One region of the Streptomyces sp. NBC_00459 genome, then DNA from elsewhere that is predicted to be linked to it. Evidence: riboswitches for the same ligand, from Rfam matches in the RefSeq annotation. Region 1 holds a riboswitch; the other holds the start of a gene.
What was found. Region 1 has a riboswitch for cobalamin ahead of OHN74_RS02820 (CbtB domain-containing protein). Riboswitches for the same ligand answer to the same signal wherever they lie in the genome.

Region 2: another riboswitch for cobalamin. It lies ahead of OHN74_RS09015 (cobalamin biosynthesis protein); the one in region 1 lies ahead of OHN74_RS02820 (CbtB domain-containing protein).

Annotation. Positions count from the first base shown of each region.
Region 1 is NZ_CP107903.1:688,743-694,158, forward strand. Features, by position in the region: gene OHN74_RS02805 (tartrate dehydrogenase) at 1-265, shown strand, start outside; gene OHN74_RS02810 (acyl-CoA dehydrogenase family protein) at 514-1,692, opposite strand; gene OHN74_RS02815 (CbtA family protein) at 1,846-2,625, opposite strand; gene OHN74_RS02820 (CbtB domain-containing protein) at 2,651-2,872, opposite strand; cobalamin riboswitch at 2,910-3,041, opposite strand; gene OHN74_RS02825 (histidine phosphatase family protein) at 3,173-3,757, shown strand; gene OHN74_RS02830 (ferredoxin) at 3,828-4,238, opposite strand; gene paaE (1,2-phenylacetyl-CoA epoxidase subunit PaaE) at 4,281-5,399, opposite strand; gene paaD (1,2-phenylacetyl-CoA epoxidase subunit PaaD) at 5,399-5,416, opposite strand, start outside.
Region 2 is NZ_CP107903.1:2,071,457-2,076,872, reverse strand. Features, by position in the region: gene OHN74_RS09020 (cobyric acid synthase) at 1-1,139, opposite strand, end outside; gene OHN74_RS09015 (cobalamin biosynthesis protein) at 1,136-2,080, opposite strand; cobalamin riboswitch at 2,179-2,323, opposite strand; gene OHN74_RS09010 (hypothetical protein) at 2,469-2,690, opposite strand; gene OHN74_RS09005 (inorganic phosphate transporter) at 2,731-3,999, opposite strand; gene OHN74_RS09000 (lysozyme) at 4,142-4,891, opposite strand; gene OHN74_RS08995 (class II aldolase/adducin family protein) at 5,087-5,416, shown strand, end outside.

The sequences.
Region 1 (5,416 bases):
CAACCCCGACCGCCGCTTCCCCAGCATGTTCGAGCCGGTCCACGGATCCGCCCCGGACATCGCCGGCCAGGGGTTGGCCAACCCGATCGGCGCGGTCGGCAGCGCCGCACTGATGCTGGAGCACTTCGGCCTCCCCGACCAGGCGGCCCGTCTCAACAGGGCCATCGAGGCGACGACAGGCGCAGGCATCCTCACCCGCGACGTCGGCGGCACGGCCACGACCGAAGACGTCACCAAGGCCCTCATCGACGCACTGACCCCCTGATCCCCTGTCGGCGGATGAGGGCGGGATTCATTTCGCACCCTGACGTCGCCACCGGCCCTCCGGCCGGCCCACGCCGACGGGCCGGCCGGACGCGCTACAGGGGTGCCCGGGATGGAGAACCCGAGCGTCGCGCAGTGGGCGCACACTGACCGATGCGGCGCCGATCAGACCGAGCCGCCGTCGTCGGCGCCGGCCGTCCCTTTCCTGTGCCAACCACAGATCCTCGCCCCAACGGCCTCGGCTCGGCTCTAGCGCCGCACCCTCGGCATCCCCAGCCCGATCCACGAGATGATCTCCCGCTGGATCTCGTTGTTGCCGCCACCGAAGGTGAAGATCACCGCCGAGCGGTAGCCGCGTTCCAGTTCGCCGTGGAGTATGTCGCCGGCCGAGCCCTCCTTGAGCGCGCCCGGGGCGGCGACGATCTCCAGGAGCCAGGCGTAGGCCTCGCGGCGGGCCTCGGAGCCGTACACCTTGACCGCGGAGGCGTCCTGGGGGGTGAGGGTGCCTTCCTGGACGGCGTTCACCATCTGCCAGTTGAGGAGTTTCATCGCGTCCAGCCTGGTGTGGATCTGGGCCAGGCGGCGGCGGACCCACGGCAGGTCGACGACGCGGCGGCCGTCCGCGAGCTTGGTCTCCATCGCCCAGCGCTGCACGTCGTGCAGGGAACGGATGGCCATCGTGCCGTGAGCGGCCAGGGTGACGCGCTCGTGGTTGAGCTGGTTGGTGATCAGCCGCCAGCCCTGGTTCTCCTCTCCGACGCGGTGGGCGACGGGGACACGGACGTTCTCGTAGTAGCTGGCAGTGGTGTCGTGCGAGGCGAGGGTGCGGATGAGGGTGCAGGAGTAGCCGGGGTCGGTGGTCGGCATGAGGAGCATGGTGATGCCCTTGTGCGGCGGGGCGTCCGGGTCCGTGCGCACGGCCAGCCACACCCAGTCCGCCGTGTCACCGTTCGTCGTCCAGATCTTCTGGCCGTTGACCACGTACTCGTCGCCGTCCCGTACCGCCCGCGTCTTCAGGGCGGCCAGGTCGGTGCCCGCCTCCGGCTCGCTGTAGCCGATCGCGAAGTCGATCTCACCGGCGAGGATCTTCGGCAGGAAGTACGCCTTCTGCTCCTCGCTGCCGTAGCGCATGATCGTCGGGCCGACGGTGTTGAGCGCCATCAGCGGCAGTGGTACGCCCGCCTGCGCGGCCTCGTCGAAGAAGATGAACTGTTCCATCGGGGACAGCCCGCGCCCCCCGTACTCCTGCGGCCAGCCGACACCGAGCCAGCCGTCGGCGCCGAGACGGCGGATGGTCTCGCGGTAGAAGCGCTTCTGGGCGACATGGTCGCTGAACCGCGAGTAGGCGCGGTCCGGCACCAACTCGGCGAAGTAGGCGCGCAGTTCGGTGCGCAGCTGCTGCTGCTCGGGCGTGTATTCGAGATGCACGGCGCCTCCTGCTGGCTCCCCAAGGCCGGACCTGTCGGCGCACACGGTAGAACGTGTTCCAGAAATTGGGAATGGTGGTGCACGCTCAGGTCCGCACATGCCCGAGGGGGTCCCGGATGTCCGGGACCCCCTCGGGGCAGTGCGGTCAACTGCTCAGTGCGCCGCGGGAGCCGCCTGCGGCTCGGCGCCACTCGCCCCGACGGCCGCTGCCGCCTTCGGTACGAGCAGCCGTTCGGCCAGCAGTCCGAAGACCAGGCCGAACGCGGTCCACATCGTCGCCTGGATGGCGAGCGTGGCCACGCGGTACCTCCACAGCAGGCTCGCGGAGAAGCCCTGCGGGACCTCGTTGGTGAACGACGGCAGGAAGGCGTACGCGAGTCCCACGACCAGGACGAAGAAGGCGCACGCGGCAAGCGTCGCGTTCCAGTTGCCCAGGCGCGGTGCGAGACGCTTGCCCAGGATCACCGCGCCGACGGCCAGCAGCACGCTCAGCGCGACCATCAGGAAGAACAGCGCGGTGCGCTGGTTGAGGGTGTCGGGGTCGCCGACGGCGGGCGGGTTGGCCGGGTACTTGAGGAACGGCACGACGTACACGGCGAGCAGTCCGGCCCCCGCGAGGAGCAGCGCCGTCGCGCGCGGCCCGAAGCGGCCGATCCGGCCGAGCGCGAAGCAGTACGCGAGGGCGGCGATACCGCCGAACGCGACGCCGTAGACGAGGACACCGGTCCCCAGACCCACGGTGGACTGCAACGCACGGGAGACGAGAGCCTCTTCGGCATGCCCGCTGTGGGCCTCGTGCATCTCCTCGAACGCGATCGCGTCGTCGACGAGCGGCTCGGCGAGGAGGTACGCGACGACCCAGACGAGCACGCCCGCGACCAGGCCCGCGAGCATGCCGCGGACCAGGAGGTTTCTGACAGTGGTGGAGTTCATGAGCTCGTACGTTTCCCTGTCTTCGTCAGTGGCAGGGGAAGCCGAGCAGGTGACGGGCGTCGTGCACCCACTCGTGCACGCCCTCGCCGGAGACCAGGGAGGTGGCACCCTGTTCGGCGCCGACGAAGTAGAGCAGCACCAGCATCAGCACACCGAAGAAGACCGCCCAGGGGGCGATCGCACCGATCGGCAGCTTCTCGGGTACGGCGGTGGGCGCGGCGGTCGGCTGGACTGCGGACTGTGCCATGACAGGACCTCCTGGGGGAACTCGCGTCCCGTATCGGTGGTGCAGAGGACGACAGTCACGGGTCTGACTTGCCCCCGGACCGCACCGGGCGGGTGCGTACGGGGCTTACAGTGGCGCGACCGTGCCGGATTCCCACCGGCTTCCGTCGAACCGTCGTCAATATCGACGAGAAGGTACCGCGAAGCGGGGGTGCGGCCAAGGGCGCGCGGGACGGCGTACGGCGCGCCGGTGCGCCGTACGCTGCCTCAAGTGCCGTACATGACAAGAGCATTGGGGCAGAATGAGCGCGGGAGCGACCGGATGACGAGCCGAGTGATGTTGATCTCACCGGCGATCAGTGCGGCCCTGCGGGAGGCCCGTTTCGACGACGACTGCCCCCTGGACGCCTCGGGCCTGCGGCTCGCGCGGGCGGCGGCGGGGTCTCTCCCGCCGGTCTCCCGGGTCTGGGTCTCCCCCACCGCGCGCTGCCGTGAGACGGCTCGGGCGCTCGGCCTCGACGTCGGTCCGGTGCCGGGCCCGGCGGGTCTGGACGCGGGCCGCTGGCGCGGCGCGACCCTGGCCGAGGTGACGGAGAAGGAACCGGAGGCGTTGGCCCAGTGGCTGACGGATCCGCAATCGTCCCCGCACGGCGGTGAGTCGGTGGGTGCGCTCTGCGATCGGGTCGCCCAATGGCTGGACGACACAGCAGCGCAGGTCACGGGCCGGTCCGTCGCGGTCGTCGAGCCGGAGGTCGTACGCGCGGCGACGGTACGGGCGCTGGGGGCGCCCGAGTCGGCGTTCTGGCGGATCGACGTTCCGCCGTTGACGGCAACGGAGTTGAGCGGCCGGGCGGGACGCTGGAACGTGCGGCTGGGCGGGCAGTTCGGCGCGCCTCACGAGGAGTAGGCGGGGCGCACCGCACAACGGCCGGGGAACGGCGCGGGTGTGAACCCGCGGGTTCACGGAACGCCGCGTCTCACCCGGCGTCGTGCCCGGAGCCCGGTGTCCGAAGCGTCCATGCGAAGTCCGTGCACGCCTGTGCGCACTCCCGGCAGGCCTTCGCCGTGTCCTCACCACCGGGGTGGTCGTCGAAGACCTGGGCGGTTTCCAGGCAGACCGTGCTGCACCACTCCAGCTGGACCCGGAGGGCAGCCTCGTCGAGGTCCGCCTGTTCGGAGAGCAGCCGGCACGTCGCGTCGCACACCTCCGCGCACAGAATGCCCTTGCGGCGCGCGAGGGCCTCGTGGGGAGGTCCGTCCGGGTCCGCGAGACTCGCGCGCAGTGCGCACGCCCGCGCGCCCTCGGTGCACGCCTGGGCACAGACGAAACGGTCCTCCAGGAACCGGAAGAGTTCCTGTTGCGTGGTTGGCGTAGTTGTAGGGGTCACGTCGGTCGAGTTGCCTGAGCACGGCCCGCCAAACCCTTGGATTCAGCTGTCGTAGTCGATCGTCAGAGTCTCCGAGACCGGGAACGACTGGCAGGTCAGGACATAGCCCGCAGCGACCTCCGCGGGTTCGAGGGCGTAGTTGCGGCGCATGTCCGCCTCGCCCGAGGTGACCAGCGCCCGGCAGGTGCCGCAGACGCCGCCCTTGCAGGCAAACGGCAGGTCCGGCCGGGTGCGCGCGGCCCCGTCGAGGACGGTCGCGTCCCGGGACAGCGCGGTCGTGGTGGAGCGGCCGTCGAGGGTGATCGTGACCCGGCTCACCGGGCCCTCGGCCACCGCGTCCGTGTGCCGGACCTGACGGACCGGCTGGTCGTCGGCGTAGAAGAGTTCCTGGTGGACCCGGTGCGCGGGCACGCCCAGCTCCGCCAGCAGCTGCTGGGCGTCGCGGACCATGCCGTGCGGTCCGCACAGCCACCAGTGGTCGGTGCCCGGGACGTCGACGAGGCCCGCGAGGAGTGCGGCGAGCCGTTCGGCGTCCAGTCGCCCCGACAGCAGCTCGGCCTCGCGCGGCTCACGCGACAGTACGTGCCCCAGCTGGAAGCGCGTACGGTACAGGTCCTTCAGGTCCGCCAGCTCGTCGGCGAACATCACGGTGTCCGTACGCCGGTTGCCGTACAGGAGGGTGACCTGTGAGCGGTCGTCGGCGGCCAGGACCGACTCGGCGATCGACATCATCGGGGTGATGCCGGAGCCGGCGGCGATCAGGACGTGGCGGCCGGAGACGGTCAGGTCGGGCGTGAAGGCGCCGGTAGGGGTCATCACGTCGAGCAGGTCACCCGGGCGCACCTCGTCGACCAGCCAGGACGAGAACAGGCCGCCGGGCACCACCCGTACGCCGATGCGGGGTCGTTCGCCGGCCGGGGCGCAGATCGAGTACGACCGCCGCTCCTCGCGCCCCTCGAACTCCCGGCGCAGGGTGAGCGACTGCCCCGGCGCGAAGGCGTACTCGGCGGCCAGGTCCGCCGGCACCTCGAAGCCGACGGCTACGGCGTCCGCGCACAGCCGTCGTACGTCGGCGACTTTCAGGGCGTGGAAGACCGGGCGGCGGCGGACAGGGGCGGGCGTGGCTGCCGAGGCCGTGGTCGGGGCGGTGGGCGCGGCCATCAGATCTCCTTGACGTA
Region 2 (5,416 bases), 1.4 Mb from region 1:
GCGAACCGCACCCGTACGGGAAGGACCCCGAGCCCCTCGACATGGCCCTGCCGGCTCTCGACGTCGTCCTCGATGTGCTCGCCGAGAACCTGGAAGCCACCGCAGATGCCGAGCACGGGCCGCCCCTCGGCGGCCCGGCGCATGACGGCGTCCGCGAGCCCGCGCTCACGCAGCCACGCCAGCGCCTTCACGGTTCCGCGCGTCCCCGGAATGACGACGAGGTCGGCGTCGGCCAGTTCCTCCGGCCGGTCCACGAACCGCACCACGACGCCCGGTTCGGCGGCGAGCGCGTCCACGTCGGTGAAGTTGGACATCAGCGGGACCGCGCACACGGCGACCCGCAGCACGTCCTCCCCGACGGGCGGGGCGACGTTCGACTCCCGGACCGTCCCCCGCAGCGAGACCCGCAGCCCGTCCTCCTCGTCGATACCGAGCCCGTGCCGGAAGGGCAGCACGCCGTAGGTCGGCCGTCCGGTGAGCCCGAGCAGCATGTCGAGCCCGGGTTCGAGCAGGCTGACATCCCCGCGGAACTTGTTGACGAGGAACCCGGCGACGAGCGCCTGGTCCTCGGGGGACAACAGGGCGACCGTCCCGAAGAAGGAGGCGAAGACCCCGCCGCGGTCGATGTCGCCGACGACGAGCACCGGGAGCCGGGCATTGCGCGCGATTCCCATGTTGACGATGTCCGTCCGCCTGAGGTTGATCTCAGCCGGGCTCCCGGCCCCCTCGCAGATCACCGCGTCATACGTGCCCCGCAGTTCGGCGAGGCACTCCAGCACGGTCCCGAGAAGTTGCCCCTGCCGCCCTCCGTGATAGCCGCGCGCACTCATCTCGCCCACCGGCTTCCCCATGAGCACGACCTGACTGCTCTGGTCGCCCCCCGGCTTCAGCAGTACGGGGTTCATGAGCGCCGTCGGCTCGATCCGGCACGCCTGCGCCTGCATGGCCTGCGCCCGCCCGATCTCGGCACCCTCACGCGTGACGAAGGAGTTGAGGGACATGTTCTGCGCCTTGAACGGCGCGACCTTGACCCCCTGCCGCACCAGCCACCGGCAGATCCCGGCGGTGACGACACTCTTGCCGGCGTCGGAGGTGGTCCCGGCGACGAGCAGCCCACCACCCAGAGCCCCACCACTCATGAGGTACGCCCCTTCGCTACGAGTCGTGCGCTGACACTGACCCCGAGGGCCAGCCAGGTGACGCGCCGCGACAGCCGTACAGCCCGCTCGACGTCGGACACGCGGACAGCCCGCCCGGACTCCCCGTTGAGCACCGGCCGATGCTCGACCCGCCCCCCGTAGGACAGCGTTCCGCCGAGCCGAACCCCCAACGCCCCCGCGAACGAGGCCTCCACGGGCCCGGCGTTCGGACTGGGATGGCGCCCGGCGTCGGCACGCCAGGCCCGGACGGCCCCGCGCGGATCACCGCCGGCGACGGCGGCGAGTACGGCGGTCAGCCGCGCCCCCGGCCACCCCGCGAGGTCGTCGAGCCGCGCGGAGGCCCACCCGTACCGCCGGTATCTGTCCGACCTGTGCCCGACCATCGCGTCAAGGGTGTTGACGGCCCGGAACCCGACCAGCCCGGGCACCCCGCCCAGGGCGCCCCAGACGAGCGCGCCCACCACGGCGTCGGAGGTGTTCTCGGCGACGGACTCGACGACGGCCCGGGCGATCCCGTCGGAGTCGAGGGCCTGCGGATCCCGTCCGCAGAGGTGGGGCAGCCGCTCCCGCGCCCCTTCGAGGTCCCCGGCCTCCAGCGACCGGCCGACGGCCCGTGCCTCCCGGCCGAGTGAGGTACCGCCGACCACGGCCCAGGTGGTGGCGGCGGTGAGCGCCACGGAGGCGGTACGGGACGGACGGACGAGTGAACCGGCCGCCATGGCAAGGGAGACGGCACCTCCCACACACACGGCGGTGTGCAGCGCGCCCCACCCCCGGTGGTCCCGCCACAGCACCCGTTCGACGGCGCCGGCGGCCCGCCCGAACGCGGCGACCGGATGCCCGCGGCGAGGGTCGCCCAGGATCAGATCAGCGAGGAGTCCGGCGGTGGCGCCGTACGCGAAAACGCGATCGGCACGCATCGGCTCAGCCGGCCGTGGGGGCGGGCAACGGCCTGGTGCTATGCCTCGAACGGCAGCCGAACATGGTGATATGTCCTCACTCAGGGTGTCCACGCCCTGGTTCGACGAGACCGGCGGCAAGAGTTCCTGGCTCCCGGGTTACCTACCCCGGTGACAGTGGCGGGACCGCGCCGGATTCGCACCGGCTTCCTCTTCTGCCGCCGTACATGGCTCCGGCAGTCCACCACGGGCCCGGAACACCCGTCAACTTGCCGTTGACCTGGAAGGGAGGACTGTGCTGAGCCCCACACCGCGACCGGATCGGGGCGACGAAAAACGCCCGCTCCGACCGTGACCACCGGTAGGGCGGTCACGGTCGGAGCGGGCGACGAGAGGGTGTCCGGCCGGGTCAGGCCACGATCAGATAGATCCCGTACGCCACCACTGCCGCACAGGCGGCGAAGCACGCGTACGCGCCGGAGACGGCAAGACCCGCCGACTGGCCCTGCGCGACCGCCCGTTCGCGGCGCGAGAGTCCGACGATGCCCAGGGTGAACACTCCCACCATGGCCACGGTGATGACGAGGCTGACGCCGAAGACGGAGCCGAGGGCTGCCCAGTCGATCTTCATGTTGCTTCCTTCTGCTTCTCGCTCGGACCGGGAGCCGGACTCAGAGGGCTGTGGCCGACGGCTTCGCCGTGACCTCGGCCGGGGACGGGATGGTCGCCGTCAGGTTGTCGGCGACGGTGCCCACCGGCGGCGGGGTCACAGCCGCGATGGCAGTCGTGATGACGCCTGCGGGCTCTGCGTCCGCGGCGCTCTCGGGGGACTCGCCCTCGACATGGTTGACGTTCGTGTGGTCGATCACCTCGCGGCGCGACACGACCCAGATCGCCGTGCTCGAAGCGATGAGGAAGACGGCCACCAGAGCCGTACCCCAGTCGCCGAAGCCGGTGACGTACTCCGCCAGCGCGCCGACGAGAGCCGCCGCGGGCAGTGTCAGCCCCCACGCCACGAACATCCGGGTCGCTGTCGACCAGCGGACCACGCCGCCCTTGCGACCGAGGCCCGCGCCCATCACCGAACCCGACACCGAGTGCGTGGTGGAGAGGGAGAAGCCGAGGTGGGAGGAGGCCAGGATGACCGTCGCCGCACTGGTCTGGGCGGCGAAGCCCTGCTGGGGCTGAAGGTCGGTAAGACCCTTGCCCATCGTCCGGATGATGCGCCAGCCGCCCAGATACGTGCCGAGCGCGATGGCCAGGCCCGCGGAGAGGATGACCCACACCGGGGGATCGGAGTCGGGGGAGACGGCGCCGCCCGCGACCAGGGCGAGGGTGATGATGCCCATCGTCTTCTGCGCGTCGTTCGTGCCGTGGGCCAGCGACACCAGGCCCGCGGACGCGATCTGGCCGACCCGGAAGCCCTTCTCCGCCGCCTTGCCCTCGGCCCGCCTGGCGCCGAGCCTGTACGACAGCCGGGTCGCCAGCATGGCGGCCATGCCCGCCACCAGCGGGGCGGCGATCGCCGGGATCAGCACCTTCGTCACCAGCACGTCGCCGTGGACGGCGCCCGTGCCCGCCGAGGCGATGGTCGCGCCGATCAGGCCGCCCATCAACGCATGAGAGGAACTGGACGGGAGCCCGACCAGCCAGGTCAGCAGGTTCCAGAGGATCGCCCCGACCAGCGCGGCGAAGATCACCTCGGGACGGATACCGCTCTCGTCCACGAGGCCCTTGGAGATCGTGTTGGCGACCTCGACGGAAAGGAAGGCGCCCACGAGGTTGAGCACGGCCGACATGGCGACCGCGACCTTGGGCTTGAGTGCACCGGTCGAGATGGTGGTGGCCATCGCGTTGGCGGTGTCGTGGAAACCGTTCGTGAAATCGAACGCAAGCGCGGTGACGACCACGATCGCGAGGATCAGCGAGAAGCTTTCCATTTACCCAGATTTCTTTGGGACATCAGTGCCATGTGGACCGTAGGCAATCTGGATGAACGGAAGATGAACTGGTGGGGGATGGCGGGTGACCTGATATGAGGTGCCGCTCCTCCGGATGTGCCGGACGGGTGACGCCCCTTCCTCAGACGCCCTTCGCGAACCGTTCGAGCTGGGCCGACGACCCGTTGAAGAGGTTCTGGTCGCCCGGCAGCGGGCCGCTGTTGTCGTACTGCCAGAACGTCCAGGACTTCCAGCCGCCGGACGGCAGCGCCCCCGCGTCGGCCGCGTCGTAGCGGGCCAGCCACAGCGCGTGCTTCGAGGTGAAGACGCTGCTGCTGTTCGTGCAGGTGTTCCACCAGTGGGCGGTCGTGTAGATGACCGGACGGCGGCCGGTGAGCCGGGCGACCTCGTCGCTGAAGGCCGTGATCCACCTGGCCATCTCCGCCTTGTCGAGGCCGTAGCACTTGTTCTTTCCGTACGGGTTGTACTCGACGTCGAGCGCGGGCGGCAGCGTCCGGCCGTCCGCACGCCAGGCCCCGCCGTTGCGCACGAAGTACCGGGCCTGGGTGATGCCGGACGACCTGTCCGGTAGGGCGAAGTGGTAGGCCCCGCGGATCAGGCCCGCGGCCCGTGAACCGTCGTACTGCCGGCTGAAATACGGACTGCGGTAGGTGTGGGACTCGGTCGCCTTGATGTATACGAAAGCGGCGCCCTTCGCCTTCGCGGACTGCCAGTCGACGTCCTTCTGGTGCGACGAGACGTCGTGCCCCTTCGGCTCCTCCGCCGCGGAGACCGGAACCTCCGTCAGAACGGTCCCGCCGATGGCGAACGCCGCCGCGGTAGCCGCGAGAGCGCGGGAGCGGCGGCGGAAGGCTCGGTGATCACGGGCCATGTGTCCCCCCGGAATGGCTGCGTGCGTGACAAATCTCCAGGAGGCTACTGGAAGATCGAAGGATTTCCGGCGATCTCCGGCCAAAGTGCACGCACGCGCCGATGCGTACGCATACGCGCCCTTGCGGTCACCGGGGTTCCCCCGAAGCGCCCTCGCCCGGAGCCGGTCCGGGACCGCGCCTGGCAGGATCGGGGCATGGCTGAGCAGCGACGGGACGGGCGTGACGTGCGGGACGACGCACAGGGAGCGGGTACGGGGCAGGGGCGCGCCGTGTCCGACGAGACGGCGCGTGCCTGGGCCGGGCTCGTCGAGACCGCTCGCCGCACGGTGGCCGACGGGCTGGTGGTCGGCACCTCGGGCAACGTCTCCGTGCGCGTCGGGGACACCGTCCTGGTAACCCCGTCCGGCGTTCCGTACAGGCGGCTCACCCCCGGCGACATCATCGGCGTCGACCTGACCGGCCGACAGGTCCTCGGCACCCTGACCCCGACGAGCGAACTGCCCATGCATCTCGCCGTCTACCGC